One region of the Amycolatopsis sp. lyj-112 genome, then DNA from elsewhere that is predicted to be linked to it. Evidence: riboswitches for the same ligand, from Rfam matches in the RefSeq annotation. Region 1 holds a riboswitch; the other holds the start of a gene.
What was found. Region 1 has a riboswitch for glycine ahead of gcvP (aminomethyl-transferring glycine dehydrogenase). Riboswitches for the same ligand answer to the same signal wherever they lie in the genome.

Region 1 (6,236 bases):
GAGGTGGTGAGGTCGGTCGCGCCGACCTCGGCCGAGGAGACCGACGCGGCGATCGCCCGCGCGCAGGCGGCGTACCCCGCTTGGCGCGCGGTGTCCCCGAGCGACCGGGCGCGGCTGCTGCGCCGTTTCGCCGACGCCGTCGACGCCGATATCGAGAATCTCGCCCAGCTGGAGGTCACCAACTCGGGCCACACGATCGGCAACGCGCGCTGGGAGGCGGGCAACGTCCGCGACGTGCTCACCTTTTACTCGGCGTCGCCGGAACGGTTGAGCGGCAAGCAGATCCCGGTGCCCGGCGGCGTGAACATGACGTTCCACGAGCCGCTCGGCGTCGTCGGCGTGATCGTGCCGTGGAACTTCCCGATGCCCATCGCGGGCTGGGGTTTCGCGCCCGCGCTGGCCGCGGGGAACACCGTCGTGCTCAAACCCGCCGAACTCACCCCGCTGACCGCGATCCGGCTCGGCGAACTGGCCCGTGAGGCAGGGATCCCCGAAGACGTCTTCCAGGTACTCCCGGGCAAGGGATCCGTGGTGGGGCAACGGTTCGTGGACAACCCGGCGGTGCGGAAAGTGGTGTTCACCGGCTCCACCGAGGTCGGCAAGCAGATCATGGCGGGCTGCGCCGCCCAGGTGAAACGGGTGACGCTGGAGCTCGGCGGCAAGAACGCGAACATCGTGTTCGCCGACGCCGACCTCGAAAAGGCCGCGGCCACGGCACCCTACGGCGTGTTCGACAACGCCGGGCAGGACTGCTGCGCGCGGTCGCTGATCCTGGTGCAGGCGAAGGTGTACGACCGGTTCATGGAGTTGCTGGAGCCCGCCGTGCAGGGCGTCGTCGTCGGGGACCCGCGGCTGGACCTGACCGAGATGGGGCCGCTGATCTCGGCCGGGCACCACGCGAAGGTTTCGTCCTATGTGGACGACAGTGCGCCGGTGGCCTTCCGGGGCAGCGCACCGGTCGGGCCCGGCTACTGGTTCGCGCCGACCGTCGTCACGCCGCCGGACCTGCAGCATCCGCTGGCGTCGGACGAGATCTTCGGCCCGGTCGTCGCGGTCGTCCCGTTCGCCGAGGAGACGGACGCGGTGACCATGGCCAACCACACCGAATACGGGCTGTCCGGCTCGATCTGGACCCGCGACGTGGGCCGGGCGTTCCGCGTCGCGCGCGGCGTCGAGGCCGGGAACCTGTCGGTCAACTCGCACTCGTCGGTCCGGTACTGGACCCCGTTCGGCGGGTTCAAACAGTCCGGCCTCGGCCGCGAACTCGGCCCGGACGCCGTGGATGCCTTCACCGAGACCAAAAACGTCTTTATCAGCACGGAGGAATGATGGTTCACCGTTTCGAAGGTCGCGTCGCGGTCATCACCGGCGGCAGCAGCGGCATCGGGCTCGCGACCGCCAAACGACTCGCGAGCGAGGGCGCGAAGGTCGTCATCGGCGACATCTCGGCGGAGGCGGGTAAGGCCGCCGCCGACGAGGTCGGCGGCTTGTTCGTGCAGGCCGACGTCACCGACGCCGAACAGGTCGAGGCCCTGTTCCAGACCACTGTGGACGAATTCGGTTCGGTCGACGTCGCGTTCAACAACGCCGGCATCTCCCCGCCCGAGGACGACTCGATCCTGACCACCGGCATCGACGCGTGGGAGAAGGTGCAGAAGGTCAATCTGACCTCGGTGTACCTGTGCTGCAAGGCCGTGCTGCCGCATATGCGACGCCAGGGCAAGGGTTCCATCATCAACACCGCGTCGTTCGTCGCGGTGATGGGCGCGGCGACGTCGCAGATCTCCTACACCGCGTCCAAGGGCGGGGTGCTGGCGATGAGCCGGGAACTGGGCGTGCAGTTCGCGCGGGAGAACATCCGGGTCAACGCGCTGTGCCCGGGGCCGGTGAACACTCCGCTGCTGAAGGAACTGTTCGCCAAAGACCCCGAGCGGGCCGCGCGCCGTCTCGTGCACGTGCCGGTCGGCCGGTTCGCCGAGCCGGAGGAGATCGCGGGCGCGGTCGCCTTCCTGGCCAGTGACGACGCCTCGTTCATCACCGCGTCGCAGTTCCTGGTGGACGGCGGCATCGCGGGGGCTTATGTAACCCCGCTCTGATCGTTTCTCGACCCGCCACCGGTGGCGGGTCGGGCTGTGGCGGGAGCTTGACTCGTCCCGGTGACCGGGACTTCAGGGCCGGATAGGTCCTTGTGTATGCGCCCGAATGGGCTGCGCTCGTTCCGCCCACCGGCCGCAATGGCGACAAACGGGTGTGACGGCCGTTACCGTGATAACGGCCAGGACCCGCCGTGTCTCGTCGAACCCGCGGAGTGCCGCGGCGCCGACGGAAGCCGGCCCGGAGGGAAGAACCAAGGTCCCGATCCCCCGGAGGTATCCGACCATGGCCACAGGACAAGGGGTGGACGTTCACCCCGTCTACCAGGCGGGCGCCAGCTTCCCCGGCGTCGAGTACGCCTGGGTCAAGATGACCGACGGCGGACGACGGTATTCCAGGACCGTCGGGAACGTCGTGTACACGGCCGACGAGCACGCGCGTCGTCTCCGCGACGCCAGGATCCCGTTCGGTGGCTACGACTACGCGCAGCCCGGCGACGGCGCCGCCGCCGCGCGGGGGCTCCTCGCCGAGTGCAACCGGCTCGGCGGGCTCGGCGTCACCCCGGCGACCGACATCGAGGACGACCCGAAGATCCACACCTGGAGCACCCGCGAGGCGGTCGATTTCGGCCGCGCGTTCTGCGCCGAGACGCGGCGGCAGGGCATCCGGCCGGCGGTCTACATGAACGCGTCGAAAATGCAGGCCTGCCGCCCCGACCTGTGGCCGGAGGACCCGGTGATCTGGGTCGCCCGGTTCGGCAACAAGCCGGAAGCGGGCGGCATGTACCAAGGCCGCTACGAGGTGCACCAGTACACGTCGAGCGGTTCCCTGCCCGGTTCGGCCGGGCTCGTGGATTGGAACCAGTCCTACAGCAACGCCCACCTCTATCCCCAGGAGGACGACATGCAGCTCACGGACACCCTCGCGACGTGGAACGGCTCGAGGATCACCGTCGAGAACGCCCTCGCCGGCGCGATCGGTCATGCCGAGTACATCGAAGGCCGGATGGCCGCGAACCAGGCTGCCCTGATGGCCGCGATCGCGGCGCTGTCGAACGACCCCGACATGACCGTCGACAAGATGCGGGAGATCGTCGACGACGCCGTGAAGCAGCACGTCGAGACCAAGGTCGGCCCGGTTCGGTGACGCCGAACGCCTGATCTCGTAAGCGCCGTCCGGGCACACCGAGTGTCCGGGCGGCCGGGACAAGTGACGTGATCGGCCAGAAGTAGACGCGTGCCGAACGGGCCGGGTACGGTGTGCGCACAACTACAGACAGGGCCGTTGAGCTGGAGCGGGAGAGCCCTCACGAACGTGGTGGGGCACCGAAGGAGCAAACTCCCCGGAATCTCTCAGGTATCCACTACCGCTTCCGCGAGGCCACTCTGGAAAGCAGGCGCTTCGAGGCGTCTCACCCAAGGTGAAAGCCACCGTTCGCGGTGGTGAAACTCTCAGGTGCCATGACAGAGGGGGAGTTCCCAGCGCACCGGTCTATCCGGCGCCTGACCAAAGGAGCTCCCTTGACCAGTACGCCCTTCGACGACCGGCACATCGGCCCTTCGGAGTCCGAGCAGGCCAAGATGCTCGCCGAGGTCGGTTACGGCAGCCTTGACGCCCTGGTTCAGGCGGCCGTCCCGTCCGCGATCCGGGTCACCCGCGACCTCGAACTCCCGCCCGCCGCGTCCGAAGAGGACGCCATCGCCGAACTCCGCGCGCTCGCCGCGCTCAACAAGCCGATGACGCAGATGATCGGCCTCGGCTTCCACGACACGGTCACCCCCGCGGTCATCCGCCGCAACGTGCTGGAGAACCCGGCCTGGTACACGGCGTACACGCCGTATCAGCCGGAGATCTCGCAGGGCCGTCTCGAAGCCCTCCTCAACTTCCAGACCATGGTCTCCGAACTGGCCGGTCTCGCCACCGCGAACGCCTCCCTGCTCGACGAGTCCACCGCGGTCGCCGAGGCCGTCATGCTGATGCGCCGCGCGTCGAAGGTGAAGTCGAACAAGGTCGTCCTCGACGCCGAATGTCTGCCGCAGACGATCGCCGTCGTGCGCACCCGCGCCGAGGCGATGGGCGTCGAGGTCGAGGTCCGCGACCTGCTCACCGGCCTGCCCGAGGACTTCTTCGGCGTCGTCGTCCAGTACCCGGGTGCCTCCGGTGTGCTGCGCGGCGCGGGCTTCTACTCCGCCATCTCCGAGACCGCGAAGGCCGCCGGCGCGCTGTACACCGTCGCCGCCGACCTGCTCGGCCTCACGCTGGTCACCGCTCCGGGTGAGTTCGGCGCGGACATCGCCGCCGGTTCCACCCAGCGCTTCGGCGTCCCGCTCGGCTACGGCGGCCCGCACGCCGGGTACATGGCCGTCCGCGCCGGGCTCGAGCGCTCGCTGCCGGGCCGCCTCGTCGGTGTCTCGGTCGACGCCGACGGCAACCCCGCGTACCGCCTCGCGCTGCAGACCCGTGAGCAGCACATCCGCCGCGAGAAGGCGACGTCGAACATCTGCACCGCGCAGGTCCTGCCCGCCGTGCTCGCCGCGATGTACGCGGTCTACCACGGTCCGGACGGCCTCAAGCGCATCGCGACCCGCGTCCACGAACTCGCCGCCGGCCTGGCGGACGCGCTGCGCTCCGGCGGCGTCGAGGTCGTCCACGAAGGCTTCTTCGACACCGTCCTCGCCCGCATGCCCGGCCAGGCCGAAGCGGTCGTCGCCGTCGCGCGCGAGAACGGGATCAACCTCGGCCCGGTCGACGCCGACCACGTCCGCATCGCCGTCGACGAGGTCACCACGCCCGCGATCATCACCAAGGTGCTGCGTGCCTTCGGGATCGACGCCGACGCGGGCCAGAGCGCGTCGCTGCCCGCCGGCCTGAACCGCGAGAGCGAGTACCTCACCCACGAGGTGTTCCACTCGCACCGCTCCGAGACCGCGATGCTGCGCTACCTGCGCAGCCTGTCCGATCTGGACTACGCGCTCGACCGCGGCATGATCCCGCTCGGCTCCTGCACGATGAAGCTCAACGCCACCACCGAGATGGAGCCGATCAGCTGGCGCGAGTTCGCGGGTATCCACCCGTTCGCCCCGGCCGAGGACGCCGAGGGCTACCACGTGCTGGTCGAGCAGCTTTCCGGCTGGCTCGCCGAAGTCACCGGCTACGACAAGGTGTCGCTGCAGCCGAACGCGGGCAGCCAGGGCGAACTCGCCGGCCTCCTCGCGATCCGCGCGTACCACCACGCGAACGGCCAGAAGGAGCGCGAGGTCTGCCTGATCCCGTCGTCGGCGCACGGCACGAACGCCGCTTCCGCCGTCATGGCGGGGATGCGCGTCGTCGTGGTCAAGTGCACCGACGAGGGCAACGTCGACCTCGACGACCTGCGCGCCAAGGTCGAGGCCCACCGCGACACGCTTTCCGCGATCATGGTCACCTATCCGTCCACGCACGGTGTCTACGAGCACGGCATCGACGAGCTGGCCAAGATCGTCCACGACGCGGGCGGTCAGGTCTACGTCGACGGCGCGAACCTCAACGCGCTGCTGGGCCTGGCCAAGCCGGGTGAGTTCGGCGGCGACGTCTCGCACCTGAACCTGCACAAGACCTTCTGCATCCCGCACGGTGGCGGCGGCCCCGGCGTCGGCCCGGTCGCGGTGCGCGCGCACCTCGCGCCGTACCTGCCGAACCACCCGCTGCTGGAGAAGGCCGGTCCGTCGACCGGCGTCGGCCCGATCAGCGCCGCCCCGTACGGCTCGGCGTCGATCCTGCCGATCTCGTGGGCGTACGTCCGCATGATGGGCGCCGGCGGGCTCACCGCCGCGACCCAGGTCGCCGTCCTCGCCGCGAACTACGTCGCGAAGCGGCTCAACCAGGCCTACCCGGTGCTCTATACCGGTCAGGACGGTCTGGTCGCGCACGAATGCATCCTCGACCTGCGCGGGCTCACCAAGGAGACCGGCGTCAGCGTGGACGACGTCGCGAAGCGCCTGATCGACTACGGCTTCCACGCCCCGACCATGTCCTTCCCGGTGGCGGGCACGCTGATGGTGGAGCCGACCGAATCCGAGGACCTCGGCGAGATCGACCGCTTCTGCGACGCGATGATCGCCATCCGCGCCGAGATCGACGCCGTCGCGCAGGGTCGCTGGGCC
Region 2 (6,236 bases), on a different contig from region 1:
ATGTCCGCCGTGATGGCGAGGTCGAGCTGGCTGATCCGGCGGCGGTCGCGCCATTCCCGCAGGAGTTCGCCGACGGGCCTGCCCGCGCGATTCGCCGTCATCGTGGTCGTCACGATCACGAACTTACGCACCGCGGGCGCCGGGCCGCCATTACCTCCCGCGTAATCGACGGGAGCCACCTTCGGCCGACAGAGTTGCGGCATCGGTTACCGCACAACCCAGTCACACCACGAGAAAGAGGACTCCATGTCGGACATCCAGCGCATCGCCGAGCAGTACATCGCCGTGTGGAACGAGACGGACACGGACCGGCGCCGCGCCCTGATCGGTGAGGTGTTCACCGAGGACGCCGCCTACACCGACCCGCTGGGCGCGGTCACCGGTCACGACGGCGTGGACGGCTTCATCGCCGGTGCGCAGGCCCAGTTCGCCGGGTTAACGTTCAGCCTGCCCGCCGCCCCCGAGGCACACCACGACATCGCGCGTTTCCAGTGGTACCTCGGCGCTCCTGGCGCCGAAGAGCCGCTGGCGATCGGCTTCGACGTCATCACCGTCGAGGACGGCCGGATCAAGCAGGTGCTGGGCTTTCTGGACAAGATGCCCGGCTGACACTCAGGAAGAGAAGGCCTCCGGTGGCGGGCAGGAGCAGACGAGGTTGCGGTCGCCCGCGGCACCGTCGATCCGCCGCACCGGAGGCCAGATCTTCGCGGCGGTGAACCCGGCCGGGAAGACCGCGATCTCCCTGCTGTACGGGCGATCCCAGGCACCGGCGAGACAGCGCGCGGTATGCGGGGCGTTCCGCAGGGGGCTTTCCGCCACCGGCCACTCCCCCGCGGCGACCTTCTCGATCTCGCCGCGGATCGCGATCATCGCGTCGCAGAACCGGTCGAGCTCACCGAGGTCCTCGCTTTCGGTGGGCTCGACCATGAGGGTGCCCGCGACGGGAAAGGACATCGTCGGCGCGTGGAGGCCGTAGTCGGCCAGTCGCTTGGCGACGTCGTCCACCGTGACGCCGGTCCGCTTCGACAGCGCGCGGAGGTCGAGGATGCACTCGTGGGCCACCAGCCCGTCATGCCCGGAGTACAGCACCGGGTAGTGCTCCGAGAGGCGTTTGGCCACGTAGTTGGCGTTCGCGACCGCGGTCAGGGTCGCGCGCCTGAGTCCTTCCGCGCCCATCATCCGGACATAGGCCCAGGAGATCGGCAGGATCGACGCGCTGCCCCACGGCGCGGCGCTGATCGGCCCGACCCCGGTAGCCGGGCCGGCGTCCGGCTGCAACGGATGGTTCGGCAGGTACGGCGCCAGGTGCGCGCGGACGCCGATCGGCCCGATACCGGGACCACCGCCGCCGTGCGGGATGCAGAAGGTCTTGTGCAGATTGAGATGCGAGACGTCCGCACCGAATCTGCCGTACTGCGCCACACCGATCAGCGCGTTCAGGTTCGCCCCGTCGACGTACACCTGGCCACCCGCGTCGTGCACCATCGCGCAGACCTCGCGCACGGTGTCCTCGTAGACCCCGTGCGTGGACGGATAAGTGATCATGATCGCGGCCAGGTCGTCCGCGTGCGCGTCCACAGTGGACTTGAGGTGACCGAGGTCGATGTTGCCCTCGTCGTCACACCGGACGACGACCACCCGCATCCCGGCCATCACGGCGCTCGCCGCGTTCGTGCCGTGCGCGCTCGACGGGATCAGGCAGACGTCCCGCGCCTCGTCGCCGCGCTCACGGTGATACGCCCGGATCGCCAGCAGGCCGGCGAACTCGCCCTGACTGCCGGCGTTCGGCTGCAGCGAAACCGCGTCGTAGCCGGTGATCCCGGCCAGCCAGTGCTCCAGATCCTTCACGATACCGAGCAGGCCGGCCGCGTCCCCGGCGGGAGCGAACGGGTGCAGCCCGGCGAACTCCGGCCAGGTGATCGGCTCCATTTCGGCCGTGGCGTTGAGTTTCATCGTGCAGGAACCGAGCGGGATCATGCTCCGGTCGAGCGCGACGTCCTTATCGGACAGAGACCTGAGGTAGCGCAGTAGCGACGTTTCCGAGCGGTGCGCGTGAAAGACGGGGTGTGTCAGGTACTCGCTGGTGCGACGCAGATCCGGCGGGAACCCGTCGGCGGTATCCGCGTCGAGCGAGTCCACATCGGACACCGCGACGCCGAACGCCTTCCACACCAAGGAAAGATGCTCCCTGGTCGTCGTCTCGTCACAAGCGACGGCGACGTGGTCGGTGTCCACCAGCCTGAGGTTGACGCCGAGTTCCCGCGCGGTCCCGATCACACCCGCGGCACGGCCGGGGACGGACACCGTCACGGTGTCGAAGAACTCGCAGTGCACGACGTCCACGCCGCTCTCGGCGAGCCCGGCCGCGAGCACGGTGGCCATCCGGTGAGCGCGGTTCGCGATGGCGCGCAAGCCTTCCGGCCCGTGATACACCGCGTACATCGACGCGATCACCGCCAGGAGCACCTGCGCGGTGCAGATGTTGCTGGTCGCCTTCTCCCGGCGGATGTGCTGCTCGCGGGTCTGCAGCGCGAGGCGGTACGCGGGCGCGCCGTCGGCGTCCTTCGACACCCCGACGAGCCGGCCCGGCAACTGCCGTTCGAGCCCTTGCCGGACGGCGAGGTACGCCGCGTGCGGTCCGCCGAAGCCCATCGGGACCCCGAACCGTTGCGTCGAGCCGACCGCGACGTCGGCACCGAGCTCACCCGGCGAGCGCAGCAGGGTCAGGGCCAGCGGATCGGCGGCCATCACCACGGCCGCGCCCAGCGCCTTGGCCTCGGCGATGGTGTGGTCCCATTCCCGCACCGCGCCCGAGGCGCCCGGGTACGACAGCAGCACTCCGAAGAAGTCGCCGCCGAGGCCGAGCCCGGTGATGCCTTGGGACAGATCGGCGGTCACCAGCTCGATCCCGAGCGGTTCGGCGCGCGTGCGCAAGACCTCGATCGTCTGCGGAAGGGTGTCTTCGTCGACCACGAACCGGTGGGATTTCGACTTGCCCGCGCGGCGGACCAGCGTCATCGCCTCGGCGGCGGCGGTCGCTTCGTCCAGCATCGACGCGTTCGCGATCGCCAGGCCGGTCAGATCGGCGACCATGGTCTGGAAGTTGAGGAGGGCTTCGAGGCGGCCTTGCGAGATCTCCGGCTGATACGGCGTGTACGCGGTGTACCAGGCCGGGCTCTCCAGCACGTTCCGGCGGATCACCGGCGGGGTCACGGTGTCGTGGTAGCCGAGGCCGATCATCTGGACCATCGGCCGGTTCCTCGCGGCCAGCGCGCGGAGTTCGGCCAGCGCCCCGGTTTCGGTGGCGGGTGGCGGCAGGTCCGGCGGCGTCGCGGATTCCCGCAGCGACGCGGGAACGGCACGCTCGGCGAGTTCATCGAGGGAGGCGACGCCGATGACGTCCAGGATGCGGGAAAGCTCCTCCGCGCCGGGACCGATGTGCCGGTCCGCGAACGAGGTTCCGGCTTCGAGAGCGGCGAGTGACACGGGCTCCAACGGGGACCTCCCAAGACGCGGGGGTGGGCCGGGACGGATTGTCCTGGCCCTCCCCACTCTGTCCGTACCCCCGTGGGGGCGCCTGAGAGTTTCACCCGTGAGTTGAGCCGGGCTTGCACCGTCGGCGGGGCCGCCAGGTGGTGACCTGCCGGCTCACTTTCCAGAGGCGTCTCATCCGCGCGGTCCAGGGTGCCTGAGAGGTTCCGGGGAGGACTTGCTCCTTCGGCGCCGAGCTCGGCTGTTAGTGGCTCGGTCTCTCCCGCGCGGATTCGTCGACTGCGGAAGTGAGCCTACCCTGCCGCTCGCGCGGCTTCATGATCAGCCGGTGCGACGGGCGTTACGACGCTGCGTGAGCTCGTCCGGAGTCGCTGTCTCGACCACGCCGCCGTCGGCCCGCTCGGCCTGGAATTCGTGGATGGTGCCGCTGATCTCCTGCATCGCCCCGCTGACGGCGATCCCGAAAACGCCCTGCCCGCCCTGGAGTAAATCGACGATTTCCTCGGGCGAGGTGCATTCGTAGACCGTGGTGCCGTCGGAGAACAGGGTCACCCTGGCGAGGTCGCGGACGCCGCGCAGGCGCAGGTGATCGACGGCGACGCGGATGTTCTGCAGCGAGACACCGGTGTCCAGCAGCCGCTTGACGACCTTCAGGACCAGGATGTCCTTGAACGAGTACAGCCGCTGCGAACCGGAACCGTGCGCCGTGCGGATACTCGGCGCGACCAGCTTCGTGCGGGCCCAGTAGTCGAGCTGCCGGTAGGTGATCCCGGCGATCTGACAGGCGGCGGGGCCGCGGTAGCCGACGAGTTCGTCCGGGAGGGAGGAGTCGGGGAACAGTTCACCCTGCTCGCCGTCAGTGGTGAACTGAACAGGCGGCTTCTGAGGGCTACCAGCCTCGACCACGCATGCCTCCCCTCGCCCGACCTGGCGGCCGGCGAACAAAGCCGGACCTTCCCACGGGGGAACGCACCGGAGTCAACCGCAACGAACGCCCCAGACATCCGAACCACGCGGACTCCGAATGACACCGTGGCGATTTACCTCCATTGACGGTAAGCGCGTCCGGCAAACCGGTCAACGCGACGCGCGGTCGACCTCAAGCTCATCTTGAGACTTGTTGGTGACAGTCCCCCGAACGGCAGCACGCTTGCCACTTTTACTCAGCCGTGTTACTTTTTACTCATGCAAGTAAATCCCTCGACCCAGAGCGCCCTGCAAGAGGTGCAGGCCGAACTCGGACTGTCGGTCACCGAAGCCGCCCGGCGGGCCCAGATCGTCGGCGCCACGATCGCGACGATCTCCGATGTCGGCTACCACAAGACGTCGTTCGCGAAGATCAAGGAGCGGGCCGGGCTGTCCAGCACCCGGATCATCTCGTACCACTTCACCAACAAGGCCGGCCTGATGCAGGCCGTGGTCACCACCGCGACCGGGATGAAGGACAAGTTCCTCGAAGAACGCATCCAGGGCACGAGCGACCGCGCCGGGCTGCTGCGCGGCTACGTCGAATCGGAGATCGCGTTCCTCGGCGCGTACCCGGAACTGGTGCGGGTCATGGTCGAGATGGCGTCGAGCGGCTCCGACACCGAGGGCTGGTTCATGTCGGCCCTGATCGTCGAAGAGTTCCGCACCGGACGGCTCGAACGTCAGCTGAGCCAAGGTCAGCAGGAAAGCGCTTTCGGCGACTTCGCGCCGGACGTGATGGCGCTGTCGATCGCGCAGGCCATCGACGGTGTCGCCGCGAAGTTCGCGGCCGACCGGAAGCTGGACCTGGAACGCTACGGGCGGGAACTGGCCGACCTGTTCATCAAGGCCACCGCACCCTGAACACCCCTGAGCTCCGCACGTACGAAGAAGGGGCAGCGCCACCGGCGCTGCCCCTTCTCGTCGAAATCTCGCGGCGTGCTCAGGTGTCCGCGCCGCGGAAGTCTTCAGGGGATACGGAATCGAGGAATTCGCGGAACTTCTCGACCTCGTCTTCCTGCTCGTCGGGAATGATGAGACCCGCTTCTTCCAGTACCGCGTCCACGGCATGGATCGGGACCCCCACCCGCAGTGCCAGCGCCACCGAATCGCTCGGCCGCGCGGAAACCCGGATGTCCCCGTCGAAGACCAGTTCCGCGAAGAACGTGCCTTCCTTGAGGTCCGTGATGACGACCTGCTCCAACTCGCGGCCCAGTGCTCCGATGACCTCCTTGAGCAGGTCATGGGTAAGCGGGCGGGCCGGGCGGACTCCCTGCTGCTCCAAGGCGATGGCGGTGGCCTCGACCGAGCCGATCCAGATCGGCAGGTACCGCTCGCCTTCGGTTTCCCGCAGCAACAAGATCGGCTGATTGGCAGGTAGCTCCACCCGCACGCCGACGACGCGCATTTCGCTCATCGGGCTTCGCCTCCCTCTCGTGCGCACGGGCTGCAGCGCTTGTCTCGACGACCAAGCGACGGCAAGTCCGACGCTACCCGTCTTCCGAGCGCTGTGCTCGCTGTCTCCGACATTCTCGGTTCGCTCGCGGCAAACCCGACTCTCACGGTACGGCATAGGGTGCCGAACATTCAGTCATTGACAAGTGGCCTCGGAGCGGTTCCCGGACCTCGGAACTCGTTCAACCGCCGGCGACGGCCCGTATTCCGGCCTTCACCAGGAGCGTATGTAACGCTACGGACAGTGCCGCGAGCTCACGGACGACCTCATCGGCCCTCGCCTTGGCATCCTCGTCACGGTGCCGATACACCGGGGTCACGAT

Region 2: linked by a shared signal. The riboswitch ahead of gcvP (aminomethyl-transferring glycine dehydrogenase) and the one ahead of gcvP (aminomethyl-transferring glycine dehydrogenase) in region 1 are both predicted to bind glycine.

What each region holds. Positions count from the first base shown of each region.
Region 1 covers NZ_JAJPWS010000011.1:110,482-116,717, reverse strand. The annotation lists gene ACLJRL_RS30320 (aldehyde dehydrogenase family protein) at 1-1,329, shown strand, start outside; gene ACLJRL_RS30315 (3-oxoacyl-ACP reductase) at 1,329-2,096, shown strand; gene ACLJRL_RS30310 (GH25 family lysozyme) at 2,398-3,240, shown strand; glycine riboswitch at 3,470-3,571, shown strand; gene gcvP (aminomethyl-transferring glycine dehydrogenase) at 3,615-6,236, shown strand, end outside.
Region 2 covers NZ_JAJPWS010000005.1:445,450-451,685, forward strand. The annotation lists gene ACLJRL_RS20690 (helix-turn-helix domain-containing protein) at 1-101, opposite strand, end outside; gene ACLJRL_RS20695 (nuclear transport factor 2 family protein) at 247-609, shown strand; gene gcvP (aminomethyl-transferring glycine dehydrogenase) at 613-3,495, opposite strand; glycine riboswitch at 3,666-3,767, opposite strand; gene ACLJRL_RS20705 (MerR family transcriptional regulator) at 3,814-4,398, opposite strand; gene ACLJRL_RS20710 (TetR/AcrR family transcriptional regulator) at 4,678-5,322, shown strand; gene ACLJRL_RS20715 (bifunctional nuclease family protein) at 5,402-5,875, opposite strand; gene ACLJRL_RS20720 (MerR family transcriptional regulator) at 6,096-6,236, opposite strand, start outside.